Regions from separate parts of the Glutamicibacter sp. St.4D3 genome, predicted to be linked through region 3. Evidence: riboswitches for the same ligand, from Rfam matches in the RefSeq annotation. Region 3 holds a riboswitch; each other region holds the start of a gene.
What was found. Region 3 has a riboswitch for S-adenosylmethionine ahead of AC6I21_RS05705 (methionine ABC transporter ATP-binding protein). Riboswitches for the same ligand answer to the same signal wherever they lie in the genome.
Positions count from the first base shown of each region.

Region 1: another riboswitch for S-adenosylmethionine. It lies ahead of AC6I21_RS02605 (hypothetical protein); the one in region 3 lies ahead of AC6I21_RS05705 (methionine ABC transporter ATP-binding protein).
Region 2: another riboswitch for S-adenosylmethionine. It lies ahead of AC6I21_RS13230 (OsmC family protein); the one in region 3 lies ahead of AC6I21_RS05705 (methionine ABC transporter ATP-binding protein).

Region 1 covers NZ_AP039380.1:549,244-552,508, forward strand. The annotation lists gene AC6I21_RS02600 (VIT1/CCC1 transporter family protein) at 1-1,097, opposite strand, end outside; gene AC6I21_RS02605 (hypothetical protein) at 1,132-1,455, opposite strand; SAM riboswitch class IV at 1,475-1,589, opposite strand; gene AC6I21_RS02610 (DinB family protein) at 1,603-2,190, opposite strand; gene AC6I21_RS02615 (intradiol ring-cleavage dioxygenase) at 2,235-3,155, opposite strand.
Region 2 covers NZ_AP039380.1:2,866,218-2,869,482, forward strand. The annotation lists gene AC6I21_RS13215 (NAD(P)/FAD-dependent oxidoreductase) at 1-606, opposite strand, end outside; gene AC6I21_RS13220 (bifunctional 3-phenylpropionate/cinnamic acid dioxygenase ferredoxin subunit) at 607-924, opposite strand; gene AC6I21_RS13225 (MarR family winged helix-turn-helix transcriptional regulator) at 1,109-1,558, shown strand; SAM riboswitch class IV at 1,764-1,885, shown strand; gene AC6I21_RS13230 (OsmC family protein) at 1,917-2,456, shown strand; gene AC6I21_RS13235 (cytochrome P450) at 2,525-3,265, shown strand, end outside.
Region 3 covers NZ_AP039380.1:1,237,621-1,240,885, reverse strand. The annotation lists gene AC6I21_RS05715 (MetQ/NlpA family ABC transporter substrate-binding protein) at 1-322, opposite strand, end outside; gene AC6I21_RS05710 (methionine ABC transporter permease) at 365-1,090, opposite strand; gene AC6I21_RS05705 (methionine ABC transporter ATP-binding protein) at 1,099-1,908, opposite strand; SAM riboswitch class I at 1,983-2,072, opposite strand; gene AC6I21_RS05700 (plasmid pRiA4b ORF-3 family protein) at 2,347-3,265, opposite strand, start outside.

The sequences.
Region 1 (3,265 bases), 690 kb from region 3:
ACGGGGGCGCCGAACAGCAGACCCAGGCAGTAGGTCACCGCGGCGGCGCCCCAGCCGATGGCCAGCTGGCGCAACCCGCGCTTCAGGGGCGAGGCCCCGGAAAGCAGACCCACCACGCCGCCGGTAAACATCAGGGCCGCTCCCACCAGGACGGCGGCCAGGATGATGGAGGGCAGCCCGGACATCCCGAAGATGAACGGGAGGATCGGCACGACCGCGCCGGAGGCGAAGAACAGGAACGAGGAAGCCGCCGCCCCCGGGGCCGAACCCAGTTCCTCGTGCTCGCGGGCCAGCTCCTCACCGCGCAGCTCCGGCTGCAGTGAGAATGAGGGGTTGCAGTCGCAGGTGAACAGCCCCATGCGTTCGGCGGCCCGGTGCTCGGCGTCCTCATCGCTCATGCCGCGCGCCTTGTAGATCAGCACCAGTTCGTTCGCGTCCAGGTCCAGGTCCTGCGCCGCGGAGAGCGTCACCTGGGTGGGCCGGGAAGCGGTGAGCAGTTCACGCTGGGAACGCACCGAGACATATTCGCCCGCCGCCATGGACAGCGCGCCGGCCAGCAGGCCGGCGATGCCGGCGAAGAGGACGAAGGAGGAAGCCACCCCGGTGGCACCGATGCCCAGCACCAACGCGAAGTTGGAGACCAGCCCGTCATTGGCGCCGAACACCGCTGCCCGGAAGTTGCCGGCCAGCCGGGTGCGCCCGGCGGTGGCCAGGGCGCGCACCACTTCCTCGTGCACCAGTTCGTCGGCGGCCATGTGGGCCGGGGCGTCCGCGTCCTTGGCGTAGGGGGAATCTCCCTCCGCGCGCTGGGCCAGGGCCAGCACGAACACCGACCCGAAGTGCCGGGCCAGGAAACGCAGCACGGTGCGGCGCAGCGAGGGGCGGCTGGGTCGGGCCTGGTCGCCGAGCAGTTCGCGCCAGTGCGCCTCATGGCGGGCCTCGGCTTCGGCCAGTCCGAGCAGCACCTGGCGTTCCTGCCCGGTGCGCCGCGAAGCCAGTTCGCGGTAGATCGCACCCTCGGCGATCTCATCGGCCAGGTATTTGCGCCAGCGCCGAACCTGCGCCGGGGTGGGGGAAGAAGGGGGATTGACGGTCATCACGGCAGTGAATCTCCTCAGTCAGGCCTCCTGCCTACAGCAGCTGTGGCAGGGGACGGACCCCGCGGTGCTCCGCGGCGCGTCCGTCATCGGCATCCAGTGTAGTGACCGAGGGGTGGGCGGGGAATTTGGCAAGGCTAAAAGCCACCGGACGCCCGCCGCTGGTGCCGCGCCGGGGCAGGAACACCAGCAGCCGCCGGTGGGCCGGATCGAACCGGGCCGGGCCGGCCGCGCGGGTGAGCAGCCGCAGCAGCCGTTGCGGCTCACTGGTGTGCAGCACCTGCCAGGCGCCATGGAGGGTAAATTGCACTTCTCCGCTGTGCAGGTCGATCAGCGGCAGGACGGGAACGGCGGGCATCGCAGGCACCGGCCTTTCAGGCTAGCTCTTGCCCGGGCACAAGCTGGTGCCGCGGACCGCTTCCTCATCCGAACCACCCATGAACCTGGGGTTGGTGTGCGGCCAGTCGGAGCTTGGCGCCGCATCTCGTGAAGCTACGCTTCGATGCTACACGGAGTCGGCGATCTTCTTCAGCCGTGCGTAATGTTCCTTCCACTGCTCGTCACTGAACTCCGGCAGGTTCCCGTTCTGCGCGGACAGGCCCGTCTGCCCGTCAATCAGTTCGCGCACCAGATCCAGGTGCCCGGCGTGGCGGGAGGTTTCCCCCACCATGTGCAGCATCAGGTGCTCCAGGGTGGTTTCACTGTCCTCACCCCACCAGGGCACCGAGGCCGGGGCGTCCAGCTCCAGTTCCTCGAAGGCGGTGTTGGCCGCGTCGATCGCCTGGCGGTAGAACTGCAGCACGTCGGCGGCGCCGGTGTCCGCCTCCACCACGAAGTCCGCCATCGGGTCTTCGGAGGTGAAGGCCTGCACGGCCCGGGGACTGTCCACCGGGCGTTTGAGACAATAGCTGAAGTAGCCGAATTCCATGACCGCCAGGTGGTTGATGACCCCCAGGACGTTGGTGCCGCTGGGCACCATGGGCCGACGCAGCTGGGCTTCGTCCAGATTCTCGGCCTTCCACAGCGCCGCCTGCCGGGCATGATCCAGGTAGCGGCGCAAACGCTGCTTGCGCGCGGTGACTTCGCTGTCCATGGGCTGCAGTCTAGTGCAGCAGCCGCCGCGGCAACAGGGGGTGTTTACGGGGCAGCGCTCGCCGCAGGCCGGGTCGGCGGCCGGGCGCCGGGGCGCTCACCGGCGCCCGGCTCCTGCCCGGTACCCGGTGTGGTGCGGGTATCGACCGGGACCTCCAGGCTCACCCGGTAGCCCTCGGTGTTGCTGCCGGTGACGGCGGCCAGCTGGCTGGCGCCGGCGTCGTCGCCGAAGACGTTGTCGCTGCGCAGGCTCACCGCGGCCAGGTTCTTGACCGAGGGCTCATAGCCCACGGTGGCGTACACCTGCTCGCACGCCTCTTGGGGCAGGGCCACCTGGGAGGTGGCGATCGCGTTGGCCGCATCGGTGACCGAATGCTCGTCCGGGTAGATTTCAAAGTGGATGTGCGGCCAGCGCCCGGCATAGCAGGCCGGGAAGATGCTGGTGAAGCGCACCATCCCGTCCTGGTCGCTGAGCTGCACGCCACGCAGGTAGTTTTCCTCCTGCACCCCGGTGGAGTACATCGAGTAGCGGCCCTGGCGGTCGCACTGCCAGACGTAGACGGCCACCCCGATCATCGGGGCGTTGTCCTTCGCGCTGTCCAGGATGCGCAGCTGCAGCTGCATCTCGATGCCCTGAGCGGTGCCCGTGGCGCCGTCGAAGCTGGAACGGATATCGCTGCGCACGATCCCGGAACGCTCCAGCACGTCCGGACCGTTGGACCCGTCCGCGGGGTAGGGGCCGGCCGTCTCCTCGGGGATTTCAGCCGCGCCCCGTGAACCGGTTCCGGCGGTGGGGGCGCAGGCGGACAGGGTGAAGGCCAGGGTGCCCAGCCCCATGGCGGTGAGCATCTGGCGCCGGTCGAGCAGGGTCTGCACGTCAAACCCCAGCCCCTGATCCTCCAAGTCTTCGCCCGGGCGGGGCAGGGGGCGGTTGTTGAACCAGCGTCCTGGCGGGGTGGATGTCATGACGGCTCCTTTGTGCATCCGGGGCAGCTTTAAAACCAAGGGCACCACCGGGCCTGTTGCCCGATGGTGCCTTTGAGGATATGCGCCGGTATTGGGTTCCGGCACAGTTG
Region 2 (3,265 bases), 1.6 Mb from region 3:
CTCCTGATTGACCTCGACACTGTTTTCGGTGATCCGCTCGGCCATCCCGGTCACCACCCGGATCCCGTTCAGCCGATGGTCCTCGTGCAGCTGGCGGGCCATGGGTTCGCCAAAGGCGGTGACCAGCGGCACCTGCTGGTTGCTGATCAAGGTGACCATGGCACCGAACTGTCGGGCCGCGGCGGCGAATTCGGCCCCGATGAGCCCGGCACCGATGACCACCACCTGGGTTCCGAAGGCGCCGAAGGACAGCTTCTGTGACAGGTCCTCGGCGTCCTTGGCCGTATGGATCACCCGGGCATGTTCGGCCCCGGGCACCTGCAGTCTCCTTGGCGTGGTTCCGGTGGCGAGCACCAGCCAGTCCTGTTCGGATTCCGGTGCCTGGACCTGGTCAATGCGCTGCGGCTGCAGCTGCACCGAGTGCTCAATAAACCATGCCGGGGGTGCGAGGTTGACCCGTTCCAGCGTCTTGCTCAGGGGCGGGCGATCGTAGGGCAGCCCCTCCGGATCGCTGAGCGTGATGTTTCCGGCATAGCCCGCCTGGATCAGCGTGTGGGCCAGGGAGAAACCGGCGACCCCGGCCCCGACGATATGCACTGAACCCATTTAGAAGTGCAGCTCCAGCATCCCGTCGATGACCTCCACCTTGTAGGTGCGCGCATCAACATAGGCTGGCAGGCACAGGACCTTGCCGGTCTTGAGGTTAAACCGGGAAGCGTGCAGCGGGCATTCGACTTCGCAGTCTTCAATCCATCCTTCGGACAGGGAGGCGACTTCGTGGGTGCACTCATCCTGCAGGGCGTAGAAGTTGCCGTCCTCCGCATGAAAGATGGCGATGTCCTCCTTGGCTCCGCTGTCATCGGATTCGACCTTCAGCGCCTCGCCGACCGGAATCATGTCGACTGGACCCACCGTGTAGCTCACTGCTTCTCCTTCGGTTCTAAAATTAGTCTTTCTCATCTTGTCACCTTCTGCGGACGCTCACGTAGTAGCTCGGTCACGTCCCGCTGGGCGTATCCCTGGGCCAGCGTTTCCTGTTCCGGCGTGGGAAGCCCGAACAGGTCGGGGCAGATCATGGCCGGGGTGTGCGCCCGCCTAGAATGGTTCCATGCATGACGAAGAACTTTTCACCACGGTGGAAAGAGAGTTCACCACGACCTTGTTGCGCGCCCGCCAGACCCTGGTTCAGCGCGCCAAGGCGATCCACCCGCAGCTGCAGGCCCCTGGTTACCGGATCCTGGCTATCCTGGTGCATCACGATTCCCAGCAGCAGGGGTTCCTTGCCGAATCGCTGCAGCTGGACAAGGCCACGATTTCCCGGCTGGTCAAGCAGTTGGAGACCCAGGGACTGATCACCCGGACCGCGGATCCCAAGGATGGCCGGGCCCAGCTGGTGTCCATCACCGAGCGGGCGCGCGACGCCTGGTACGCCAGCGGTCAGGCGCAGCGCCAGCGCCTGCGGGACAAGCTGGAGGACTGGTCCACCGAGGACGTGCAACGTTTCGCCGATCTGCTGCACCGTTTGAACGACAACTCCGACGCCGCCGACGCCGGTTAACCGCAGCCGCAGACAAAGGGTGCGCAGCGTGGTGCCGCTTGCCATGAGGGCCGGGGTGCTGCTGGACGCAACACCTCATTGGTCCACCGCCGTGCTCCCCCATCGCCCGGCCCGAACGTGACCTACCTCCGCACATGACTCGATGACGAAACATGACGCGGCTCGTTGTCCACCCCGCCCGATGCGGGATAGAACAGAAACACTGAATCACGAGTTCCGACCGTACAAGCCCTGGCTGGTCGGACGGCAACCCTATTTGCGCCATTGTGCGGGGTGCCCCAGGTGATGATTCGACGCTGTTGAAGGCCAGCAGCGTAAGCGATGGCGCCCCCTTGCGCCAGAAAGGGGAAGATTTCCCATGACCAGCACCCTGACCCTCGCCGAGGACCGCGCCCAGCGACTGGATGCCGCCGCGCAGGCATGGAACGAACGGCTGTCGGCCGACCCCGCCAACGGCAGCTTGTCCTTCACCGTCACCGGCAGCGGTACCGGTGCGGTCGCCAGCGACATCAAGGCCGGACGGCACACCTTCCAGGTCGACGAGCCGGCGCCGCTGGCCGGGGACGACGCGGCCGCCAGCCCGGTCGAGTACGCGCTGGCCGCGCTGGCCTCCTGCCAGATCGTGGTCTACCGCCTCTACGCCCAGCAGCTGGGGATCCAGGTGGATGACATCAAGGTCACCGCGAACGGAGATCTGGATGTGCACGGCCTGTTCGGCGCCGCCCCGTCGGTGCGCCCCGGTTTTACCGGTGTTCAGCTGGATGTGCAGCTCACCGGCCCGGAATCCACCGAACGCTATCTTGAGCTGCAGCGGGTGGTCGATGAGCACTGCCCGGTGCTGGACGTTTTCAAGAACCCGGTACCGGTGAGCGTCAACGTCCTCGTGTCCGGACGCTAGCCAGGGCCTTGTCCGGTCCGCCTGCCAGCGCGTAGCCTGAGGCCAGGCGAGCATTGGAGGAAAGCAGCATGTCAGCATCAGCCGCGCCGGACTGGGACCCACGGGCCCCGGAGGTGCTAGAGGACCAGATTGCCGCCTACGACCGCCTCCGGGCCCAGTGCCCCGTCGCCCACAGCGAGTTCCTCGGCTACTCGGTGCTGGGGCACGAAGATGCGCTGCGGGTGCTACGTGATCCGGAAAAGTTCAGCAACGCCGTCTCCCAGCGGCTGACCGTGCCCAATGGCATGGATCCACCGGAGCACACCGTCTACCGGGCGGTCAATGACCGCTACTTCACCCCGGAGCTGATGCGCCGCTTCGAGCCGGTGTGCCGGGAAGTGGCGCTCAGCCTGCTCCGGGAGCTGCCGCTGCACGAACCGGTCGACGTGATTGAGCAGCTGGCCGAGGTCTATGCACTGCGCGCCCAGAGCGCGTTCCTGGGGTGGCCGCGGGAGCTGGAGGAACCGCTGCGCGCCTGGACCGCGAAGAACCGCACGGCCACCTTGGCCCAGGACCGACCGGCGATGAAGGCCATCGCCGTGGAGTTTGACGGATACATTCGCCAGCTGCTCCAGCAGCGGCGCGAGGCCGGCCACCGCGCGCCGAAGGACCTGACGACCCAACTGCTGCATGAACAGGTGTACGGCCGGGCGCTGAACGACGAGGAGCTGGTCAGCCTGTTGCGCAACTGGACGGTCGGTGAGCTGGGCACCATTGCCGCCAGTGTCGGGATCCTGGCCAATTTCCTGGCCACCCACCCGGAAATCCAG
Region 3 (3,265 bases):
CCTCGATGTTCTGATCCGCCGTGAACTGCTCCAGGTAGGCTGCGTGCTGGAAGAAATTCGCGTCATATTCACCGTTCGCCACCACGTGGTTGGGCTGGACAATGTCGGTGACGTAGGTCGCCTGCACATCCCATCCCTGTTCCTCCAGGATGCGCTCGGCGATCTTCGTGGGCTCCTGGGTGGGCGCCGATTCGGTGACGATCAGCTTGATGGTCTTGTCGTTCCCGGCATTGACATTGCCGGTCAAACCGCATGAAGCCAGCAGACCGGTGACGGCCAAGGCGGCTGCTGAGGTGATGATCCTGCGACGAGTCAGTGACATGGTGTTCCTTTGAAGTAGTGAAGGTGAAGTAACGGGTGCTGGCTATCGTTTGTCGTAGCGCCGGGCCAGCGCAGTGCCGGAGACCTGCACCAGGTGCACCAGCGCGATCATCAGCACGATGGCCAGGAGCATGACACCGGTCTCGTAGCGGTAGTAGCCGTAGCGGATGGCGAAGTCGCCGATCCCTCCGCCGCCAACCAGTCCTGCCATGGCCGAGTAGGAGATGAAGGAGACGGTCATGATGGTGATCGAGCCAAACAGCGCCGGTCGGGCCTCCACCAGCAGGACGTCGCGGATGATCTGCCCGCGGGTGGCGCCCATGGCATTGGCGGCTTCAACGACGCCCGACCCCAGCTGGGTGATGTTCTGTTCCACGAAGCGGGCAAAATAGGGAATCGCGTTGATGGTCAGCGGGACAATCACCGCGGCGGTACCCACCGTTGTTCCGACGATGAACCGGGTGACCGGGATGATCGCGATCAGCAGGATCAGGAACGGGAAGGAGCGGATGGTGTTCACTGCACCATCGACAATGCGGTGCAGCCGCGGTCGGGGCCGCAGGCCCTGCGGTGACATGGAATAGAGCCAGATTCCCAAGGGGGTACCGATCAGGATCGCCAGGGGAATGGAGACCAGCAGCATCGCCAGGGTCTGGCCGATCGCAACTCCGATCTCGGGTCCCAGTTCCAGCAGGCGGTCAATGCTGAACGTGGCCACTGCGCCGTTGCTGCTCGCAGCGGCCGCAAGCGGAAGATAGATTGTGCTCAAGACGTCTCCTAGGATGCGGCAGCCGACAGCTGCGGGGTGCGGTGTTCTTCCTGGCCGGTGGGGCGCTGCAGGACGATCTCGTCACTGATCAGGTAGCGTCCGATCGCGGTATGCGGGCTGAAACCCGGTTGCTTCAACTCGGCCAGGTCAAACTGTTCAACCAGCCGCCCGTCCTCCATTACCGCCACGTTGTCGGCGATGGCCTTGACCACGTTCATTTCGTGGGTGACGATCACGGTGGTAATTCCCAGGTTGGCGTTAATGTCCAGCAGGTATTGGAGCACCGAGGCGGTGGTGCGCGGGTCAACGGCGCTTGTGGGTTCGTCGCACAAAAGCACCTTGGGCTCCGTGGCCAGGGCGCGGGCGATGGCCACGCGCTGCTTTTGGCCGCCGGAGAGCTGGGCCGGATAGGAATGGATCTTGTCGGCCAGGTCCACAATGGCCAACGCCTCCTGGGCCTTCGCTCTCCGTTGGCGGGCGGGAACCCCGGCAAACTTGAGCGAGAGCTCCACATTTTGGGCGGCAGTGCGGTTATTGAGCAGGTTGAAGTGCTGGAAGATCATGCCGATTTGATGGCGTTCGCGCCGCAGCTCTTCCTCTGAAAGTTCTGTCAAGTCCACGCCGCCAACCTGGACCGAACCACTGTCCGGGCGCTGCAGGAGATTGATGTTGCGGATCAGGGTCGATTTTCCCGCTCCCGAGAAACCGATAATTCCTTGGATCGAGCCCCGGGGAATGTCCAGGGACACGTTGTCCACGGCCGTGAAAGCGTCGTTGCCGGTGCCGAAGCTTGTCGATACGTTGCGCAGGCTGATCATGTGTACTCCTCGTCTTTACCGCGACGAAGCGTCCCGGCCGCGCAGCCTCACTGAGGAGGGGTCAGCCAGGAAATTCTCCATCGTTTCTGGCAGTAGCACCGTGCCCCAGGGGGTGGTTGCCGCGACGTCGTAGAGCCAGATCTCTCGGCCGCTCTGGATGGTTTGAAGGTCATCGCCTTCGTTGTCCACCAGTCTGGCGCAGGGATGGAGAACGGCTCAAAGGGCTGGTCACAAGCTGCAATGATCAGTCTTATGGCGACATTTCGGGCGTCACATCCCGTCATCTTCCGCTGTTGTGACGACATGTGAATCGACGGGTGAGGCGGATTGCAGATTGTGGGCACACCAAAGCCATAATGCATGGCCTCTTGGGGCCCGCAGGCCAACAGCGCTGGCAGGCGGTGGACCGGTTCGCCCCGCACACCGGTGCGGCCCGGCTCAGGACACGGGAGCCTGCAGCACCATCCGCGCGAATTCGTCCACGTGTTCCTGGGCAGGCTTTGAGAAGTAGCCGCCGGAGTCCCGTCGGTGCCACCGGGCGAGCTCCTCAAACAGGAGGGCTAGAGTGCTGCGGTGCACGACCGCATGGCGCCCCAGCGGCTGACCCAGCGGCCCCATCCGGTAACCCAGCAAGTTCATGACCTCGGTAATGTAGTCGGACGCCGCGTCGCTCAGCGCCTCGATCCCGGCGGCCCGGCACAACCAGTAGGCGATGGTGCCATCGCGCAGGCCCTCGTCCTTTTCCGCCGTGTTGATGGCGTTGAGCAGATAACGGGCGAGGCGCGGTTCATCCCCGGCCAGTTCACTGCCCTTTTTCGTGGCGAGCACACGCCCGCGGTAGACCCGCACCAGTCCGGCCATGCGCGCCACCTCACGCAATTGGGCCACCGTGGGCATCGTGTGTTCACGCTTGCGCGAGGAGGATTCGTAGTCAATGCCCTCCCACTGCAGGCGCTCCACCAGTTCCGCCACGGCCTTCGGGTTCATCCAGCTGGCGGGGGTGAGCTTGATGCCTTCGCCCTGGGCCAGCTCAATGAGCACCTGGAAAGGCCGAACTATCTCCGTGAAGAACCATTCGGGGATCCGCGCGCCTGCCGCGGCGTCGGTGATTCCGGCCTCGCTGGCTAGGATCAGCGCGTAGCGCCGTACCCCCGAGGGCTTGCCGCGCAGCCACTGGCCAAAGACCGAGTTTCCCGCGAGGAGGCTGAAGTACAGTTCCAGCTCGCGGTTCGCCGCCTGCTGGTTGTAGGTCATCGGGTCGAAGTCGAGCTCATCGCCGGAGCGCCAGCGCAGCCAGTCGATGGTTTCCTGCTGCTCCTCGGTGGGCTGCTCGGCGTTGAACTCCTCCAGCTTGTCG